DNA from 4 places in the Pseudomonas sp. B1-22 genome. Region 4 is predicted to be linked to each of the others. Evidence: predicted binding sites of a transcription regulator. Region 4 holds the regulator's gene; each other region holds the start of a gene.

Region 1 (2,197 bases), on a different contig from region 4:
TCGCGGCTGGTCGCGGCTGACCAGTACCACCTGTTCCAGCACATCGCGGCCGGGGGATTCGGTGTCGATGAGGATCACGTCCGGGTGCAGGGCTTCCACGCGTTGCGCCAGGTCGACGGTGAGACCGGATTCGTCGACCACATCGAAACCGGACTCCACCAGTGCCGCCTTGAGGCGCCCGACCTTCTTCGGGGTGTCGTTGATCAGCAGGACGCGCAGCATGCTCAGTCTCGCTCCGTCAGGGCATTCAATTCGAAGCCATGGGCATAGCCGACCGGATCGCTGCCGTCCCAGACGCGGCCGTCGATCAGCGTCGAGCGGCGCATGTCGGCGCCCGGTACGGCTACGCCAACCGCTTCGGCGGCTTCTCGGTACAGGTCGAGCTGTTGTACCTGGCGGGCAATGCCGAGGTAGTCGACGTCCTCGCGCAGCAGGCCCCAGCGGCGGAACTGGGTCATGAACCACATGCCATCGGACAGCCAGGGGAAATTGGCCTGGCCGCCGTCGAAGAAGCGCAGCGGATGGGCGTCCTGCCAGGCATGACCGAGGCCGTCCTGGTAGCGGCCGAGCAGGCGCGGTTCGATGCTGGAGAGCGGAGCGTCGACGTAGTCCTGCCCGCTGATGAGTTGCGCCGCGCTGCGCAGGTTGTCCTCGCTGGCCTCGATGAAGCGGCTGGCGTCGAGGAGGCTCATCACCAGGGCGCGGGCGGCATTGGGGTAGTGTTCGACGAAGGCGCGGGTGGTGCTCAGCACCTTTTCCGGGTGGTCCGGCCAGATCTGCTGGCTGGTTGCCAGGGTGAAGCCCAGGCCCTCGTCCACCGCCAGGGCGCCCCAGGGGCCGCCAGCGCAGAAACCATCGATGCGTCCGGCCTTCAGGTGTTCCACCATCTGCGCCGGCGGCACCACCAGGGAGCGCACATCGCGCAGCGGGTGGATGCCGTGGGCGGCCAGCCAGTAGTACAGCCACAGGGCATGGGTGCCGGTGGGGAAGGTGTGCGCCAGGGTCAGCGGTGCACCGTTGTGGCGCGCGTGCTGGCGCAGTGCTTCAGCGCAGGTCACGCCGTCGCGCATCAGCGGTGCGGAGAGGTTGATCGACTGGCCGTTCTGGCACAATCCCATGAGCACGGCCATGTCGGTGGCAGGGGTGCCGCCCAGGCCGAGCTGCATGCCATAGATCAGGCCGTAGAGTCCCTGCGCCGCGTCCAGTTCGCCGCTGAGCAGGCGATCGCGCAGGCCGGCCCAGGAGCTCTGCCGCTGCAGGTTGAGGGTCAGGCCGTAGGGCTGGGCGAAGCCCTGGGTGGCCGCAACCACCAGGGAGGCGGAGTCGGTAAGGGCCATGAAGCCCAGGTTCAGTACGGTCTTCTCCGGTGCGTCGGAGCCGGCGACCCAGGCCAGGCTGTCCGGGCGGCCGCTGGTGCTGTCGATCATTTCCACCTCTGAAGGCAAAGGACGCCGCTGCTCCGGCCGTCGTTGGGCGGAGGTGGCTACGTCATCGTCTTTCAGGGCCCGCCGTTGGGCTGCCTGTTGCAGGCCGTACAGCAAGGGGTGTGCCAGGCTCGGCGGAAAAAACAAGCCCCGCCACAAGGGCGGGGCTCAGAGGGAGGGAGCGCACCTCTGGAGGGTTCCATCAAGGGCACCTGAGCACGGAAATGGCAGGGCCTGCTGACACCTTAGCCACGCGGGCCACGGGCGCAACGGTCAATAAGTATTAGCCCCATCGTGAGTACCGGCTCCGGCAGCTCTATTTCGGCACTGCAAAAGAAAAGCCCCGCACTCAGGCGGGGCTTTTCATCACGCTGGGATCACTCAGACCTGAACGGCCGGGATCTTCGCGTTGGCTGCCGCTTCGCGGAACTCGGCGATCTGGTCGAAGCTCAGGTAGCGGTAGATATCGGCAGACATGCTGTCGATGTCCTTCGCGTAGGCCATGTACTCCTCGACGGTCGGCAGCTTGCCGATGATCGAAGCGACAGCGGCCAGCTCGGCAGATGCCAGGAACACGTCGGTGGCGTCGCCCAGACGGTTCGGGAAGTTACGGGTCGAAGTGGAGACCACGGTGGAACCGGTCTGTACGCGAGCCTGGTTACCCATGCACAGCGAGCAGCCCGGCATTTCCATGCGCGCGCCAGCCTTGCCGTAGATGCCGTAGTAGCCTTCTTCGGTCAGCTGGTGGGCGTCCATCTTGGTCGGCGGAGCCA
Region 2 (2,197 bases), on a different contig from region 4:
AGAGCGCCAGTTCGCCCAGGCATTCCAGATCATCCAGGCCGCTCGCATCGGCAAGCTGCCCGCTGGCGGCGAGGATGCCCAGGGCGATGGCGAGGTCGAAGCGCCCACCATCCTTCGGCAGGTCGGCCGGGGCGAGGTTGAGCGTGATGCGGCGGGCGGGGAAGTCGAAGCCGGCATTGAGCAGGGCGCTGCGCACGCGGTCCTTGCTCTCCTTTACGGCGCCTTCGGGCAGGCCGACCAGGGTCAGCGACGGCAGGCCGTTGGCCAGGTGCGCCTCGACGGTGACGCCGGGCGCTTCGACGCCAACCTGGGCGCGGCTGTGGACGATGGCGAGGGACATGGATCACTCCTTGATCGCATGCCGCCCCGCCGGAGGGGATTTATTCGGCTGGTTCGGCCGGGGCGTCGGCGGGCGGCGAGAGCCTGGTTTCCATTTCCGCGACCTTGGCTTCCAGGGCCTCGAGGCGGGCGCGGGTGCGGGCGAGCACCACCATCTGGCTGTCGAACTCGTCACGGCTGACCAGGTCGAGCTTGCTGAAGGCGCTCTGCATCAGAACCTTGAACTGGGCTTCCAGCTCGGCCTTCGGCAGGGGCGATTCGCCACCGAACAGGCGTCCGGCTTGTTGGCTGATGGCATCGAGGAAGGCTTTGGGCGGCAGCATGGTTCATGGGTTCCGGATTGAATCAGAGCGCAGTCTATCACGCAGCCGACACCGGCAGCGGCGCGGGGGATTGCACGCTTTTTGAGCAGTATGCCCGCTGCACGTGCGCGCTTTCGGTGCGGCCGGAGCGGGCTGGCGACTGGCCAGAACTCCCGTGATTCCAGCAAGTGGCTGAAACCACGGGCTTTTCACCGAGCTGGCAAGGTTCATGCTTTGGGGCATGCATGGCGTGCACCGATGCAGTACCGGTGCGGCAGTCGAGGCGGTGGATCGCTTCGTTGAGGCAGTCGGAGTGCTGAGGTAGGGCGGCCGGCGCATTACAAAAGCCAGACACTGCGCTTAGACTTGTCCCCGGGTTCGTTCTTCCTGGGGCGGGTCCACCAAAACACGGGAGAGAGTTACATGAAGCTAGTCACAGCCATCATCAAGCCGTTCAAGCTGGACGACGTTCGTGAGTCGCTGTCCGAGATCGGCGTGCAGGGCATCACTGTGACCGAAGTCAAGGGCTTCGGCCGGCAGAAGGGCCACACCGAGCTGTACCGTGGCGCGGAATACGTCGTCGACTTCCTGCCTAAGGTGAAGATCGACGTCGCCATCGCCGATGACCAACTGGATCGTGTTATCGAAGCCATCACCAAGGCCGCCAACACCGGGAAGATCGGTGACGGCAAGATCTTTGTCGTAAACCTGGAACAGGCCATTCGTATCCGTACCGGCGAAACCGGCACCGACGCGATCTAAGCCAAGCCCACACCGAACCCACACGCCCCAGGAGAAACAACAATGACTCTGCGCAAATACGCAGGGCTAGGCGCCCTATTGCCTCTCGCAATGCCCGGTCTGGCTTTGGCTGACGAAGCCGCGGCCCCCGTCCTGAACAGCGGCGACACCGCCTGGATGCTGATTTCCAGCGCACTGGTGCTGCTGATGACCATTCCCGGCCTGGCGCTGTTCTACGGCGGCATGGTGCGCGCCAAGAACGTCCTGTCGATCATGATGCAGTGCTTCGCAATCACCGCGCTGGTCAGCATCCTCTGGGTCGTCTATGGCTACAGCCTGGCCTTCGACACCGTGGGCATGGAAAAGGGCGTGGTCAACTTCGCCTCCTTCGTCGGCGGACTCGACAAGGCCTTCCTCAGCGGCCTGACCTCCACCGGCCTGACTTCCGCCGCCGCGCTGTTCCCCGAGAGCGTCTTCGTGATGTTCCAGATGACCTTCGCGATCATCACCCCGGCCCTGATCGTCGGCGCCTTCGCCGAACGCATGAAATTCTCCGCCCTGCTGATCTTCACCACCCTGTGGTTCACCCTGGTCTACGCGCCGATCGCCCACATGGTGTGGAGCGGTGACGGTGGCCTGCTGTGGGACTGGGGTGTGCTGGACTTCGCCGGCGGCACCGTGGTGCACATCAACGCCGGTGTCGCGGGCCTGGTCGCCGCCCTGGTAATGGGCAAGCGCAAGGGCTACCCGAACGCCGCCATGGCGCCGCACAACCTGGGCTACACCCTGATCGGCGCCGCCCTGCTGTGGGTCGG
Region 3 (2,197 bases), on a different contig from region 4:
GACCACCGAGGTTGAAGAACACGAAGTGGCTGATCATGCCGCGGCGCATCATCTGGTAGGCCGCCACGGTGGAATCGAAGCCGCCGGACATCAGCACCAGCACCTGCTCCAGCGCACCCAGCGGATAACCGCCAAGGCCTTCGTGCTGGGCGTGGATGACGTACAGGCGGTCGTAGCGGATTTCCACCCGCACCTGCACTTCCGGGTTCTTCAGCGACACGCCCGCCGCGCCGCACTGCTGGCGCAGGCCGCCGCCGACGTAGCGCTCCACGTCGATGGAAGTGAAAGGGTGCTTGCCGGCGCGCTTGCAGCGCATGGAGAAGACCTTGCCCGGCAACTGGTCGGCGAAGTGCAGCTTGCACTTCTCCAGGATGTCGTCGAAGTCGCCCAGCGGGTACTCGTGCACTTCCAGGAAGTGGCCGATGCCCGGGGTACAGGTGAGGCGCTCGATCATCTCGCGCAGCACCTTGGGATCGGTGACCTTGGTCTCGACGTCCAGGTTGTCCCATTCGCCTTCGACCAGCAGCTCGGGGTCGAGGTCGCGGAGCACCGTGCGAATGTTCTTCGCCAGCTGGCGGATGAAGCGCTTGCGCACCGGCCGGCTCTTGATGGTGATTTCCTGGAAGACCTTGACGATGAGTTTCATGCGGACCGGGCGATTGCCATGGGACAGAAAAAAAGGGGCAAGATTATATCCGAAATTGCTCAAGACTTGAGCAGAATTCGGAGACTTTCTTTCAGGCGCACCAAAATGGACTTATGCACCATGACAAGGCACTAAAACGGTGCACAATTATCCCGCAATTCCTGGTTACGCTCGCCAGAGCCCCGTAAATCAGCGCTTCTGCACGATTGCGGGCACTGGCACGCAACTTGCTCTCTTGTGAGGCAGGTTGCCCTGGCGGACTATCCGGCCGGCATCACCCGATACTGGGGCATAGAAAGCTCCCAGCTCTAATCCCTCCTGGAGGACAGCATGTCGTACAAGTCGCAACAACTGATCAAAGATCATGACGTGAAGTGGGTTGACCTGCGCTTCACCGATACCAAAGGCAAGCAGCAGCACGTCACCATGCCCGCCCGCGACGCGCTGGACGATGACTTCTTCGAAGCCGGCAAGATGTTCGATGGCTCCTCCATCGAAGGCTGGAAGGGCATCGAAGCCTCCGACATGATCCTGCTGCCGGACGACAGCACCGCCGTGCTCGACCCGTTCACCGAAGAGCCGACCCTGATCATCGTCTGCGACATCATCGAGCCGAGCACCATGCAAGGCTACGAGCGTGACCCGCGCAACATCGCCAAGCGCGCCGAGGAATACCTGAAATCCACCGGTATCGGTGACACCGTATTCGTAGGCCCGGAGCCGGAGTTCTTCATCTTCGACGAAGTGAAGTTCAAGTCCGACATCTCCGGCTCGATGTTCAAGATCTTCTCCGAGCAGGCCTCCTGGAACACCGACGCTGACATCGAGTCGGGCAACAAGGGCCACCGCCCGGGCGTGAAAGGCGGCTACTTCCCGGTACCGCCGGTCGACCACGACCACGAAATCCGTACCGCCATGTGTAACGCCATGGAGGAAATGGGCCTGGTCATCGAGGTTCACCACCACGAAGTGGCCACCGCCGGCCAGAACGAGATCGGTGTGAAGTTCAACACCCTCGTTGCCAAGGCTGACGAAGTGCAGACCCTGAAGTACTGCATCCACAACGTCGCCGATGCCTACGGCAAGACCGTGACCTTCATGCCGAAACCGCTGTACGGCGACAACGGCTCGGGCATGCACGTTCACATGTCGATCTCCAAGGACGGCAAGAACACCTTCGCTGGCGAAGGCTATGCCGGCCTGTCCGATACCGCCCTGTACTTCATCGGCGGCATCATCAAGCACGGCAAGGCCCTGAACGGCTTCACCAACCCGGCCACCAACTCCTACAAGCGTCTGGTTCCGGGCTTCGAAGCCCCGGTGATGCTGGCTTACTCGGCTCGCAACCGTTCCGCCTCGATCCGTATCCCGTACGTATCCAGCCCGAAAGCCCGCCGCATCGAAGCGCGCTTCCCGGACCCGGCTGCCAACCCCTACCTGTGCTTCGCAGCCCTGCTGATGGCCGGTCTGGACGGCATCCAGAACAAGATTCACCCCGGCGATGCCGCCGACAAGAACCTGTACGACCTGCCGCCGGAAGAGGCGAAGGAA
Region 4 (2,197 bases):
GGTCGACAGCCCCTAGGCAAAGCGTCCAGACTCAGGCATATAATTTGCTTCCTCGCGGCGCCCCGGCGTCCGTAGTCGTGGATATGGCGCTTGCTGCGCCAGCGAACAAGGTGCCTAGTTCCAGCCATGAAACCATCGCTCGTCCTCAAGATGGGCCAGCAGCTGACGATGACTCCGCAGCTGCAACAGGCCATCCGACTGCTCCAGCTCTCCACGCTGGACCTCCAACAGGAAATCCAGGAAGCCCTGGAGTCCAACCCGATGCTGGAGCGCCAGGAAGAGGGCGAGGATTACGACAACAGCGACCCCATGGCGGACGGCGCCGAGTCGGGCGCCAACGGCGCCACCAGCAGCTCCCAGGACAGCTTCCAGGAAAGCACCACGCCCAGTGCTGACAGCCTCGATGAGGACCAATGGGCCGAGCGCATCCCCAACGAGCTGCCGGTCGACACCGCCTGGGAAGACATCTACCAGACCAGCGCCAGCAGCCTGCCCAGCAACGATGACGACGAGTGGGACTTCACCTCCCGCACCTCCGCAGGTGAAAGCCTGCAGAGCCACCTGCTCTGGCAGCTCAACCTGGCACCGATGTCCGATACCGACCGCCTGATCGCACTGAGCATCATCGACGGCATCAACGACGACGGTTACCTCGAAGAATCCCTCGACGACATCCTCGCCTCCATCGACCCCGAACTGGGCGTGGAGATGGACGAAGTGGAAGTCGTCCTGCGCCGCGTGCAGCAGATGGAGCCGGCCGGCGTCGGCGCGCGCAACCTGCGCGAATGCCTGCTCCTGCAATTGCGCCAGATGCCGGCCAACACCTACCTGCTGGCCGAGGCGCAGAAGCTGGTCGCCGACCACCTCGACCTGCTCGGCAGCCGCGACTACAGCCAGCTGATGCGGCGCATGAAGCTCAAGGAAGACGAGCTGCGCGAAACCATCGAACTGATCCAGTCGCTGCATCCGCGCCCCGGCTCGCAAATCGAGTCCGGTGAAGCCGAATACGTGGTGCCGGATGTCATCGTCCGGAAACATAACGAACGCTGGCTGGTGGAGCTGAACCAGGAAGCCGTGCCGCGCCTGCGCGTCAACTCGCAATACGCGGGCCTGGTGCGCCGCGCCGACTCCAGTGCCGACAACACCTTCATGCGCAACCAGCTGCAGGAAGCGCGCTGGTTCATCAAGAGCCTGCAGAGCCGCAACGAGACGCTGATGAAGGTGGCGACCCAGATCGTCGAACACCAGCGCGGCTTCCTCGAATACGGCGAAGAGGCGATGAAGCCCCTGGTCCTGCACGACATCGCCGAAGCCGTGGGCATGCACGAGTCGACCATCTCGCGTGTCACCACGCAGAAATTCATGCACACCCCACGTGGCATCTTCGAGCTGAAGTACTTCTTCTCCAGCCACGTCAGCACCTCCGAGGGTGGCGAATGCTCGTCCACGGCGATCCGCGCGATCATCAAGAAACTGGTCGCGGCGGAAAGTCCGAAAAAGCCATTGAGTGACAGCAAGATCGCTGGTTTACTGGAGGCACAGGGCATTCAAGTGGCACGTCGCACCGTCGCCAAGTACCGGGAGTCCTTGGGGATTGCTCCCTCCAGCGAACGCAAGCGACTGGTATGACGTTGATCCACGCCAAAGTGTTCCGGCGGCAGGCCATCTAACCTGCCACTTATACACGGGCAATAAGGAGAAAGCGGTATGCAAGTCAACATCAGTGGACATCAACTGGATGTGACCGACGCCCTGCGCGACTATGTCGGCGAAAAACTCGGCCGACTGGAGCGCCATTTCGACAAGATCACCAATGTTCAGGTCATCATGGAGGTCGAAAAGCTAAAGCAGAAAATCGAAGCCACCCTGCACATCGCAGGTGGCGAAGTAGTGGCCTGTGCCGAACATGAAGACATGTATGCGGCCATTGACCTGCTCACCGACAAGCTCGACCGCCAACTGATCAAGCACAAGGAAAAATACCTCGAACGCCAGCAGGGTGTTGGTGTTCGTTAACCCCTCCCTATGATTCGACTCGAGCAAATCCTGACCCCCGGCCGTTCCCTGGTGAACGTGCCGGGCGGCAGCAAGAAACGCGTCCTTGAACAAATCGCAAACCTGGTAGCTCGCGAGCTGCCAGGTTTCGACGCGCAAGACATTTTCGAAAATCTGGTGGCCCGCGAACGCCTGGGCTCCA

Evidence for each region. Region 4 encodes sigma-54, which starts transcription at its own class of promoters, with help from an activator protein. Its sites were predicted from a motif close to ANTGGCATNNANNTTGCTNT; they were not measured.
Region 1: the regulator sigma-54 is predicted to act here: its motif matches at 1,535-1,554, upstream of ACQ5BL_RS21105 (CmpA/NrtA family ABC transporter substrate-binding protein).
Region 2: the regulator sigma-54 is predicted to act here: its motif matches at 858-877, upstream of glnK (P-II family nitrogen regulator).
Region 3: the regulator sigma-54 is predicted to act here: its motif matches at 861-880, upstream of glnA (glutamate--ammonia ligase).

Annotation. Positions count from the first base shown of each region.
Region 1 covers NZ_JBCHVH010000005.1:487,924-490,120, reverse strand. Annotated here, with positions in the region: gene ACQ5BL_RS21110 (ANTAR domain-containing response regulator) at 1-222, opposite strand, end outside; gene ACQ5BL_RS21105 (CmpA/NrtA family ABC transporter substrate-binding protein) at 225-1,427, opposite strand; gene acnB (bifunctional aconitate hydratase 2/2-methylisocitrate dehydratase) at 1,806-2,197, opposite strand, start outside.
Region 2 covers NZ_JBCHVH010000003.1:75,478-77,674, forward strand. Annotated here, with positions in the region: gene ACQ5BL_RS12365 (YifB family Mg chelatase-like AAA ATPase) at 1-340, opposite strand, end outside; gene ACQ5BL_RS12370 (accessory factor UbiK family protein) at 381-662, opposite strand; gene glnK (P-II family nitrogen regulator) at 1,065-1,403, shown strand; gene ACQ5BL_RS12380 (ammonium transporter) at 1,446-2,197, shown strand, end outside.
Region 3 covers NZ_JBCHVH010000003.1:288,989-291,185, reverse strand. Annotated here, with positions in the region: gene thiI (tRNA uracil 4-sulfurtransferase ThiI) at 1-646, opposite strand, end outside; gene glnA (glutamate--ammonia ligase) at 977-2,197, shown strand, end outside.
Region 4 covers NZ_JBCHVH010000006.1:173,102-175,298, forward strand. Annotated here, with positions in the region: gene ACQ5BL_RS22830 (RNA polymerase factor sigma-54) at 127-1,629, shown strand; gene hpf (ribosome hibernation-promoting factor, HPF/YfiA family) at 1,708-2,016, shown strand; gene ptsN (PTS IIA-like nitrogen regulatory protein PtsN) at 2,026-2,197, shown strand, end outside.